Regions from separate parts of the Pseudoalteromonas sp. P1-30 genome, predicted to be linked through region 1. Evidence: predicted binding sites of a transcription regulator. Region 1 holds the regulator's gene; each other region holds the start of a gene.
What was found. The regulator ArgR, encoded in region 1, controls arginine synthesis, uptake and breakdown. The targets are predictions, from matches to a motif close to ANTGAATANNTATTCANT.

Region 1 (3,257 bases):
ACTCTAAAACGGCTAAATTATTTGAAGCCGCTACAGGGCTTGCAGCTATTATTACCGAGCAAGATAACAGTGTGTTAGATGCGCTTAATTTATATGGTATGCATTTAGGTACTGCTTTTCAGTTAGTTGATGACGTGCTTGATTACAACGCAGACGCTGACCAATTAGGTAAAAATATTGGTGATGATTTAGCAGAAGGTAAGCCAACCTTACCGCTAATATATGCGATGAAGCACGGCAGTGATCAGCAAAGAGCCCTTATTCGTGATGCCATTGAGCATTGCAATGGTATGGATAACCTTGAGGCTATTTTAACGGCACTTAAACAAACCAACGCACTTGAATTTACAATGCAAAAGGCGCAGCAAGAAGCAGACAAGGCCATTGCCTGTTTAGACTTTTTAGCAGAGTCGCAGTACAAGCAAGCGTTAATCAGCTTAGCGCGTATAGCTGTAGAGCGAGATCACTAACTTTGCAGCCTCCCTTAATTAGTGTTTAAGGGCCATAATTTTCGAGCAATAAAAAAGCCTGCATAAGCAGGCTTTTTTGTGCATAACTTGGCTATTACGCCATGAAATCAACACCTTCTTTGATGTCTTTTTTCAGAGTTTCAAGCATGTCGTTTTTAGCTTTTTCTTCAAATGCGCTTAGCTCGCCGTAAGAAAGAATTTCTTCTACGCCGTTTGTGCCTAAACGTACTGGGTGAGCAAAGTACTCTGCATCGCCATTTTCAACAGCAACGTATGCGTAATCTACTACGTCTTCACCTTGTAGGCCTTTAACTAAAGACATACAAAAACGTGCTGCAGCAGCACCCATAGATAATGTAGCTGAACCACCGCCCGCTTTAGCATTTACTACTTCAGTACCTGCATTTTGGATACGTGGAGTAAGTGTAGCTACTTCTTCTTCAGTGAAGCTTACGCCTTCAACTTGAGAAAGTAGAGGTAGAATGGTTGTGCCTGAGTGGCCACCAATTACTGGTACTTTAACGGTTGCTACGTCTACGCCTTTAAGCTCAGCAACAAATGCTTCTGAACGAATTACGTCAAGCGTAGTGATACCAAATACGCGCTTAGCGTCGTAAGTACCTGCTTTTTTGAATACTTCAGCAACAATTGGCACAGTGCCGTTTACTGGGTTAGTGATAACACCCACTAACGCTTTAGGACAGCTAGCTACAATGCCTTCTGCTAATGTTTTGATGATACCTGCGTTTACGTTAAATAAATCCGCACGATCCATACCTGGTTTACGTGGCATACCCGCTGGGATAAGTACGATATCACACCCTTCAAGCGCTTTATTTAAATCGTCTGCGCCAAAACCTGCTACTTTAACATCTGTAGGGATGTGAGATAGGTCAACCGCAACACCTGGTACAACTGGTGCAACATCGTAAAGTGATAATTCAGAACCAGCTGGTAAGCCTGTTTTTAATAATAAAGACAACGCTTGACCGATACCGCCTGCAGCACCTAATACAGCAACTTTCATTGGAATTCTCCGTAATTTGAGGTAGGAAATATTTGTGGCTCTTAAGATAATGAAATTAGCGACTAAAAACAAATTTATCCTGCTTATTTCAGGTATATTTTCGACCATAGTTGTAAACTTTGTTGGTTTATCGCAGCAAACTGGCAAGTTAACTAAACAACTGCTGCATAATTATTCATTTTTGTGTAGAATTTGCATTATAAATAACAAAAATGAATAAAGACTATGCAACCACAAGACAAACAAGAAGCGCTGGTAAAAGCGTTTAAAGCACTTTTAAAAGAAGAGAACTTTGGCTCGCAAGGCGAAATAGTTGAAGCATTAAAAGAGCAAGGCTTTGACAATATAAGCCAAAGTAAGGTGTCGCGCATGCTTAGCAAGTTTGGCGCTGTGCGTACCCGTAATGCTAAACAAGAAATGGTTTATTGCCTACCCGCAGAAATGGGCGTACCGACTGCTAAAAGCCCACTACGTCAGCTTGTTATTGATATTATGCATAACGAAATGATGATTATTATAACCACCAGCCCAGGCGCTGCGCAGTTAATTGCCCGCTTATTAGACTCACTAGGCAAAGCTGATGGTGTATTGGGCACAATTGCCGGAGATGACACTATTTTTATTGCGCCAGCAAAAATATCTGAAATAGACATTACACTAGAGCGCGTACGTATTTTATTTGATACGGTTTAAAGCTGTTTTAAAAAACTAACTGACGGCGCAAAAAACGCTGAGCCCATATCGGCTTGAGTAAAATCAAGCCAGTGGTCGTAACACTCCCCTTTTCCTATGCGGCTGTTAAGTACCTTTTCAAACGCACTTCCCGATGCTGAGCATGTAATACTTAGCATGCCTTGCTCGTAAACATCGCCATACGGCATGCTTTGGTTAAGCAGTATTGCTTGGCCGCTCTCATCTTTTAGCTCACTTCTAGTCGCGTGGCTAGTATCTACCTTTGGCTCAATTAAGGTGTTATCTAAACGTGTGCGCCCCATAATGTGTTCTTGCTCGCTTAGTGATAAATGCTGCCATACGCTCAGGTCATGCTTATAACGCTGTACATGAATATAGCTGCCTTGGTGTTCAAAGCTGTCGGGGTTATTAACCAGTGCCGTGATTCGTTTTTGGCGTCCATGTGGGGTGTCGCCTGCATAAATAAAGCCGTTAAAGTCTCGCCCATCTAAAAACCTAAAATTGCGAATTTGTTCAACCAGCTCTACATCGGGCGAAAACAACTTTAATATTTGCAATGCAAAAAGGTGATTAACATCTTCTCGGTCTGAGCGAATTTGTATGAATAAATCACATGGCTGTACGCGCATAACAAAATCACTGTGATTTATATTAGGAAAGCTTTGCAGCTCGCTTGGGATATATTCAGGTAGTATATGCGGCCAATATTGCGCGCCTATAGCCACCATGCAAGAGAGCATGGCTTCGGAGAACTGATCACTAAACTCTTCTTCAATTGCGCTTACGCGCTTAAGCTTTGCGCGCAATGACTCGTCTTGACCATCAAATACATTAAAAAATAAATGCAAACCGTGTAAGTTTGCTTCAGCACAAATCCCAGATTGCGCTTGCGCCATTGTTATTCCTTAGCTTTATAAAACACAGCGAATAACACATTTGTTATGATTCGAAAAAATTCACCGTGTGAGGTTTTATTTTTATTATAACCTGCTCATTTATTTCAAATGACTGGCCATATTGTGCGGCAACTTCAATCTCTTGCTCTGCAATTACAACAGTGTAAACAT
Region 2 (3,257 bases), on a different contig from region 1:
GCCAGCTGGAAATATACACACCGCGTCGTAAATGTTGGGCAGCGTGCAGGCTGGTCTTAACTTTGACCTCCATTCCGCCCAAAATTACCCCTTCATCAATTAAAGTATCAATGTGTTTTGTGTCAAGTTGATGTAACGGCTGCTTGTTTGCATCAAGTACCGCTTCTACATCTGTCATAAAAATAAGTTCTGCATTTAAGTTGCTAGCAATCGCTGCGGCAGCTTCATCAGCATTAACGTTGTACCAGTTACCTTGCTCATCAAACCCAATAGAACTCACGATAGGTAACCGACCAAGCTTAAGTAAATCGTTAACAATTGAATCATCATTACTTTCGCACTTACCTACTTGCCCAAGCGCTTTTAGCTTTTGAGACGCCATAACTCCGGCTTCATACAAACAGAGACCAACAGGTTTATGGCCTGCATTAATAGCTTGGCTTACCAGCTGCTTATTTGCACAGCCAGCCAGCGCCCCCACTATGTAAGGCATTTGCTCACTTGGGCTAATACGCAGTCCTTGGTGCTTTGCACTAGCAAAGCCTGCTTGTTTTAGCCAAGTGTCAACTAACGAGCCACCACCATGAACAATAACAAACTGATTATTTTGATCAGCGCTTAATACATTAAACAAAGCTTTTGCCGCGTTTTCAGTATTAAGTACAGCACCACCTAATTTAATTACCCACGTTTTAGTGCTCATTAAAAGGCTCCTTTTAAGCCAGTGGTGTGATCTAAATTCATTGATAAGTTAATACATTGCAAGGCTTGACCCGCAGCGCCTTTTAATAGATTATCTATCGCTGCCATAACAATCAGTTGAGAGCCTTGCTGCTGCCAACCAATATCAACATAGGGTTGTTTTAGCACGCTTTTAATAGATGGCACTTTATCAGCTAACAAACGAATCAACGGCTCGTTTTTAAGTACTTGATAAGCATCAGATACGTTTTCCTTGGTAACGCCTGGCTTAAGCTGTACATAAATAGTTTCTAAAATTCCACGCGGAAAATTACCTAAGTGCGGTGTAAATAACACCTTGTGGCCAAGGTGTTGTTCAATTTCAGGCCCATGACGATGGTTAAACAAACCATACGGGGCAAGCGATACTTCACAAAAGTGAGTACCTACGCTGGCTTTACGCCCTGCGCCAGTAACACCTGAAACAGCATTAATAATCACTTTTTCATCACTCAACAAGCCTGCCTGTTGCAACGGCTTTAACGCATTAAGCGCAGCGGTTGGGTAACAGCCGGCTACTGCCACAAGATTTGCATTGGCAATTGCACTGCTATTCCACTCTGCTAACCCGTAGGCTGCTTCGTTTAATAACTCAGGATGTTGGTGCTCAAAACCATAGTAAGTAACATACTCGTCGTTGCTAGCAAGGCGGTAACCGCCCGATAGGTCAAATACTTTTTTACCCATAGCTAAAAACTGCGGGGCTAAATCAACACTTACTTTGTGATCAGTACATAAGCAGATGTAATCGGCACTCGAATTTATGTCATCAAACGCTGATTCGCTCAGTGGTAGTAGAGGAATATCAAGAAGGTTTCTATGCTCTGGGTATAAATCACTTAATAATTTATGTTTATCTAAACTTCCCTCAGAGACATAACAGCCCGATAACGTTAAATTAGGGTGCTTAGCAACTAAGCTTGCTAATTCTGCGCCGCTATAACCGCTTGCGCCAATAATCGCTACATTCATTTTTTACTCGTTTATAAATTTACTACTAAATAGGTGTGGTGTTCGCTTACACTAGCTTAGATGCTAGCTAATACTTTTCTCAATGAATTGTTGATTATCGTCGCATTATCTTCATGGCTATACTTAATATATTTATGCTTAAAAAGTGAATTGATATTCATCATAAATACTTTTATATTGTTATGCAATTAAATTGAATAATTATTTTGGATTTTTTTATGTCTTTGCCGTCATTTATCTCTATGTACCAACAACTCATTGCAGCCCCCTCTATTAGTGCAATAGAAGATGAGCTTTGTATGAGTAATAAAGGGGTAATAGAGTTGCTAGCACGTTGGTGCGAAAGTTTAGGTTTTACTTGCGAAATTATAGAGTTAGAAGGTGGAAAAGGCCGATACAACTTACTTGCAAAGCGAGGGCAAGGCGATGGCGGCTTAATGCTTGCAGGCCATACAGACACCGTACCGTTTGACGATAGCCGCTGGAACCACGACCCATTTAAACTCACTGAACATAATAATAACTTATATGGGTTAGGTAGTATTGATATGAAAGGCTTTTTTGCTTTTGTATTACAAGCTATTAGTGAGCTTGATATAAAACAGCAAACACAACCTATTTTAATACTCGCCACTGCCGATGAAGAAACCACCATGGCGGGAGCGCAGCAAATTTGTAAGCACCCTAATTTAAAACCTGCGCGTTGTATTATTGGTGAACCTACTGATATGACTCCTGTATTTACTCACAAAGGACATATGAGCACGGCTATAAGAGTGATTGGCCGCTCAGGTCATAGTTCCGATCCCGAACGTGGTCTTAACGCCATCGAAGTCATGCATAAAGTGATTACAAAGTTGCTGATCTTAAAAGAGCAGTTAAAGAATAAATATTCAGTTGAACATTTTGAAATACCTTACCCTACCTTAAATTTAGGTAATATTCATGGTGGCGACAACGCAAATCGAATTTGTGGCTGCTGCGAAATGCACATAGACATGCGCCCGCTCCCAGGGTTAAGCATTAAAGACTTACAAGCTTTACTTATTGATGCTACCAGCGATATAAACGCGCAATACCCAAGCGCAGTGAGCGTAATTGATTTACACGAGCCCATTCCAGCTTTTAGTGGCAGCACTGATAGCGCACTCGTTAAAATGGCAGAAAAAATTGCAGGGGAAAAAGCCGTTGCAGTAAATTATTGCACAGAAGCTCCGTTTATTCAGCAACTTGGCTGTGAAACAATAGTCATGGGGCCAGGCTCAATTAATCAAGCCCACCAACCTGATGAATTTTTAGCAATGGAGAAAATAAACCCATCGCAAAAAATTATAACTGACATTATTAGGGCAAACTGCTTTAACGCTTAAAAAGAAGACTGTATTAAAACTCACAGCAAAAATAACAAAGGCGCCCATTGGCGCCTTTGTTTTAGTTTATATCTAGGCGTTACTGCATATACTTACTTAAGTACTTTTTAAATACAGGGTCTGTTTTAGCAAGCTCTTTTTGCTCAGCTAAAATCTCTTTTAATATAACACCCG
Region 3 (3,257 bases), on a different contig from region 1:
TAGCGTCTGGATTTTCGGTGGCTCCTGTTTCTCATTTTCATGTGGGAGCTATTGTTAAAGCACTTGATGAGCAAGGTGATATAAATTTTTATTTTGGTGCGAATGTCGAGTTTGATCACCAAGCGCTTAGTTTAGTCGTGCATGCAGAGCAGTCGGCGATTAACAATGCGTGGTTAAATGGCGCAAAAAAAATACTAAAAATAGCAATTAGCGATGCCCCATGTGGTTATTGCAGGCAGTTTATGAACGAACTGGCTGATGCAAAAGAGTTTGATATTTTACTACCAGAGCAACATTTTAAATTAGCTGATTTATTACCGCATTCATTTGGCCCCACTGATTTAGGCAACGATTTTAGCCTGTTTAACCCAAAACAGCAGCAACACACATTTGCAGATACAACCCTTGATGAAAAACTAGCAGCCATGGCGCTAATGGCCTACGTACCTTACAGTAACAACTTTAGCGCAGTTAAAATAAGCACCTTTAATAATGGTGACTTTTACGGCAGTTACGCAGAAAACGCGGCTTACAGCCCAAGCCTTTCGCCACTACAAAGTGCGCTTAGTCAATTGTTTTTAGCGGGTCTTAGCTTTAACGATAAAACGATTAAAGCTATTACACTGTTAGAAACCCAAGGCCATGAAAACCAAGGGGGAGTAGCACGTGCGGTACTTGCAAGCTTTAGCAATTTGCCAGAAATAGAAGTGATTAGCGCAAAGCTAAGGTAACCAGAGCTCAGGGTAAGCTAAAAACAATAAAGCACAGCAATTGCTGTGCTTTATGCGTTTTATTAAAGCGCTAAAAAGGCATTAGCCTAATAGTACTTTTGCAGCTTCTAAAACCACAGCCACAGATTTTTTCTCAATTTCACCGTGATCAACGTTTGGAATTTCTTGGCGAGTACGGTTAACCAATACACCGGCAACACACGCCGCTTTAAGGCCTAGCGCTGCACACATGGTAAATAAGGTAGCAGACTCCATTTCGTAGTTCATCACGCCTAGGTTTTGCCACTCTTCACAGCTACCTTGTAATGACTTAGGTACATAACCCGAATGCGTATCGTAACGCTCTTGCCCTGGGTAGAATGTGTCGCTTGAGGCAGTAATACCAATGTGGAAGTCGATATCTAGGTTTTTACACGCTTGCACCATAGCTTGAGTCGCAAAAAAGTCAGATACCGCAGGGTAGCTAAGTGGTGCAAAGTGTTGGCTTGCGCCATCTAAACGCACAGACGCTTGGCTTACTAAAATATCACCTTCATTAATATGTGGCTGAATTGCCCCAGTAGTACCAATACGTAAGAAAGTACGTACGCCAAGCTGTGCCAGCTCCTCTACAGCAATAGAGGTTGAAGGGCCGCCAATACCGGTTGAACAAATCACCACAGAGTGACCATTTAACTGGCCTAAATAAACATGAAACTCACGTGTTTGAGCAAGGCAGGTTGGGTTGTCTAGGAATTGAGAAATGCGTGCAGCGCGATCTGGGTCACCAGGGACAATAGCAAGCTCAGCCCCTTTTAAATCGTCAATACATAATCCTAAGTGAAATACCTTTTCCATAACTAAGCCTTTTTATAAAAATTTGTTGTCAATCTAGCATCATTACGGCAAATGTAAACTAAGTACAGGACGTATGTCCGATGTTGAAAAATACTTATAAATGATGGCTTTATTCATTCACATTGAATATTAAATCAAAGGCTTAAAGTTCGTTAAAAGGCGGGTGGTTGACTTGTTTATTGAGAGTCTATATGTATTGATTATGGTGATAATTTAAATTTATCAATACGTGGTTTAAAGAGTTTTTAGTTATTTAATAACAAACAGTTACGGTTTTATTTTAGCTTTTTTTTAACGGCTTTTATATAAGCGCATAAATAATGCTTGAGCAATAAGTGAGCGCATTGCGCGTTATTTGCAAATAGGCCGATAATTTTAGTTTTTGCATAACTAATCAAAACCGCATGAATAAAACACACAAGTATAGGATTTATTATGAGCACACAATTTGACGCGTTTAAACGTAAAGTAGAGCACTGTTTATGTGCACCTGGCGATGGTGTATTTACAGTTAATACCGCGAAAGAGCGTAAAGCGGCATTACGTAATAAATTGTATGGGCAAAGCGAAAATGTTGATGTTTTGTGGCGCGATTCTTTAACACAATTACCCGAATCTCCTCACAAAGCGGTTATGTTAGGTATTAGCTCAGATTGTGGCGGCGGTATTTTACGTGGCGCAAACTGGGGGCCATTATTTTTACGCTCAGCCTTGATTGATCAGCAAACCCAGTGCCGCTCTTTTGATTTAGGTGATGTACGCGTTATCCCGCATTTATTACATGATAAATACTTAAACGACGCCACTATTTCAAACTGCCAAAAAGCCCTATACGGCGATAAAAACGATGATTACTACGTAAGCCCGCTTTCTATTACCGAAGATGTGTGTGACAGCTTTTACGCCACATTTAAAGATAAAGGCATATTTGGGATTGGGGGCGATCACTCAATTAGCTACCCGCTAACTAAAGCGTATTTAAAAGCTAAGCGCGAGCAAGGCAAACGTACCGCTATTATTCATTTTGATGCGCATACCGATTTATTAGTAGAGCGCTTAGGGATAGATTTATGTTTTGGCTCGTGGTGTACGCATATATTAGAGTTTTTACCTGCACCGCATCATTTAATCCAGTTTGGTATTCGCTCAAGCGGTAAACCTAAATCGCACTGGGAAAGCACCTTTGGTGTAAAACAACATTGGGCTAATGAAATTATAGAACGTGGTGCAAAAGCGGTTGCAGATGAAACCATTGCGCAGCTTAAAGCCGATAACGTAGATGAAGTGTATGTAAGCTTTGACATAGATGCACTCGATGCCGAATTTGCCTCAGCGACGGGTACACCAGAAGAAAACGGATTAACCCCGCAACATGCACTGGATATTTTACAAGCTATTGCCGATGAGTTTCCAATTACTGGCGCCGACATGATGGAAATAGCGCCATTTACCGACAGCTCATTAGTAGGCCAAGCAAGTTCAGAAACAACATTACGTGAAGGCGCTAAAATTTCAGCGTTCTTAATTAGTGCAATGAATAAATAGCAAGTTAGTCTTTAAAAAAATCTAGTCCTATCAGCGTATAGGGCTAGGTTAAAAACTAGCGGTTCGGTTACCCTCGGCTATAGTTGGTGTATATCTGTTTTAGTTTTGAGGCGAAGCTAAATGAAGCTGTACTTATTTTTGTTG

Region 2: the regulator ArgR is predicted to act here: its motif matches at 1,858-1,875, upstream of argC (N-acetyl-gamma-glutamyl-phosphate reductase).
Region 3: the regulator ArgR is predicted to act here: its motif matches at 1,950-1,967, upstream of AN395_RS01450 (arginase family protein).

What each region holds. Positions count from the first base shown of each region.
Region 1 is NZ_LKBC01000002.1:325,019-328,275, reverse strand. Features, by position in the region: gene ispB (octaprenyl diphosphate synthase) at 1-470, shown strand, start outside; gene mdh (malate dehydrogenase) at 565-1,497, opposite strand; gene argR (transcriptional regulator ArgR) at 1,723-2,190, shown strand; gene AN395_RS04955 (Dyp-type peroxidase) at 2,187-3,086, opposite strand; gene AN395_RS04950 (ABC transporter ATP-binding protein) at 3,130-3,257, opposite strand, start outside.
Region 2 is NZ_LKBC01000007.1:50,819-54,075, reverse strand. Features, by position in the region: gene argB (acetylglutamate kinase) at 1-703, opposite strand, end outside; gene argC (N-acetyl-gamma-glutamyl-phosphate reductase) at 703-1,713, opposite strand; gene argE (acetylornithine deacetylase) at 1,932-3,083, shown strand; gene panP (pyridoxal-dependent aspartate 1-decarboxylase PanP) at 3,163-3,257, opposite strand, start outside.
Region 3 is NZ_LKBC01000001.1:324,637-327,893, forward strand. Features, by position in the region: gene cdd (cytidine deaminase) at 1-731, shown strand, start outside; gene udp (uridine phosphorylase) at 813-1,568, opposite strand; gene AN395_RS01450 (arginase family protein) at 2,004-3,113, shown strand; gene AN395_RS01455 (ABC transporter substrate-binding protein) at 3,234-3,257, shown strand, end outside.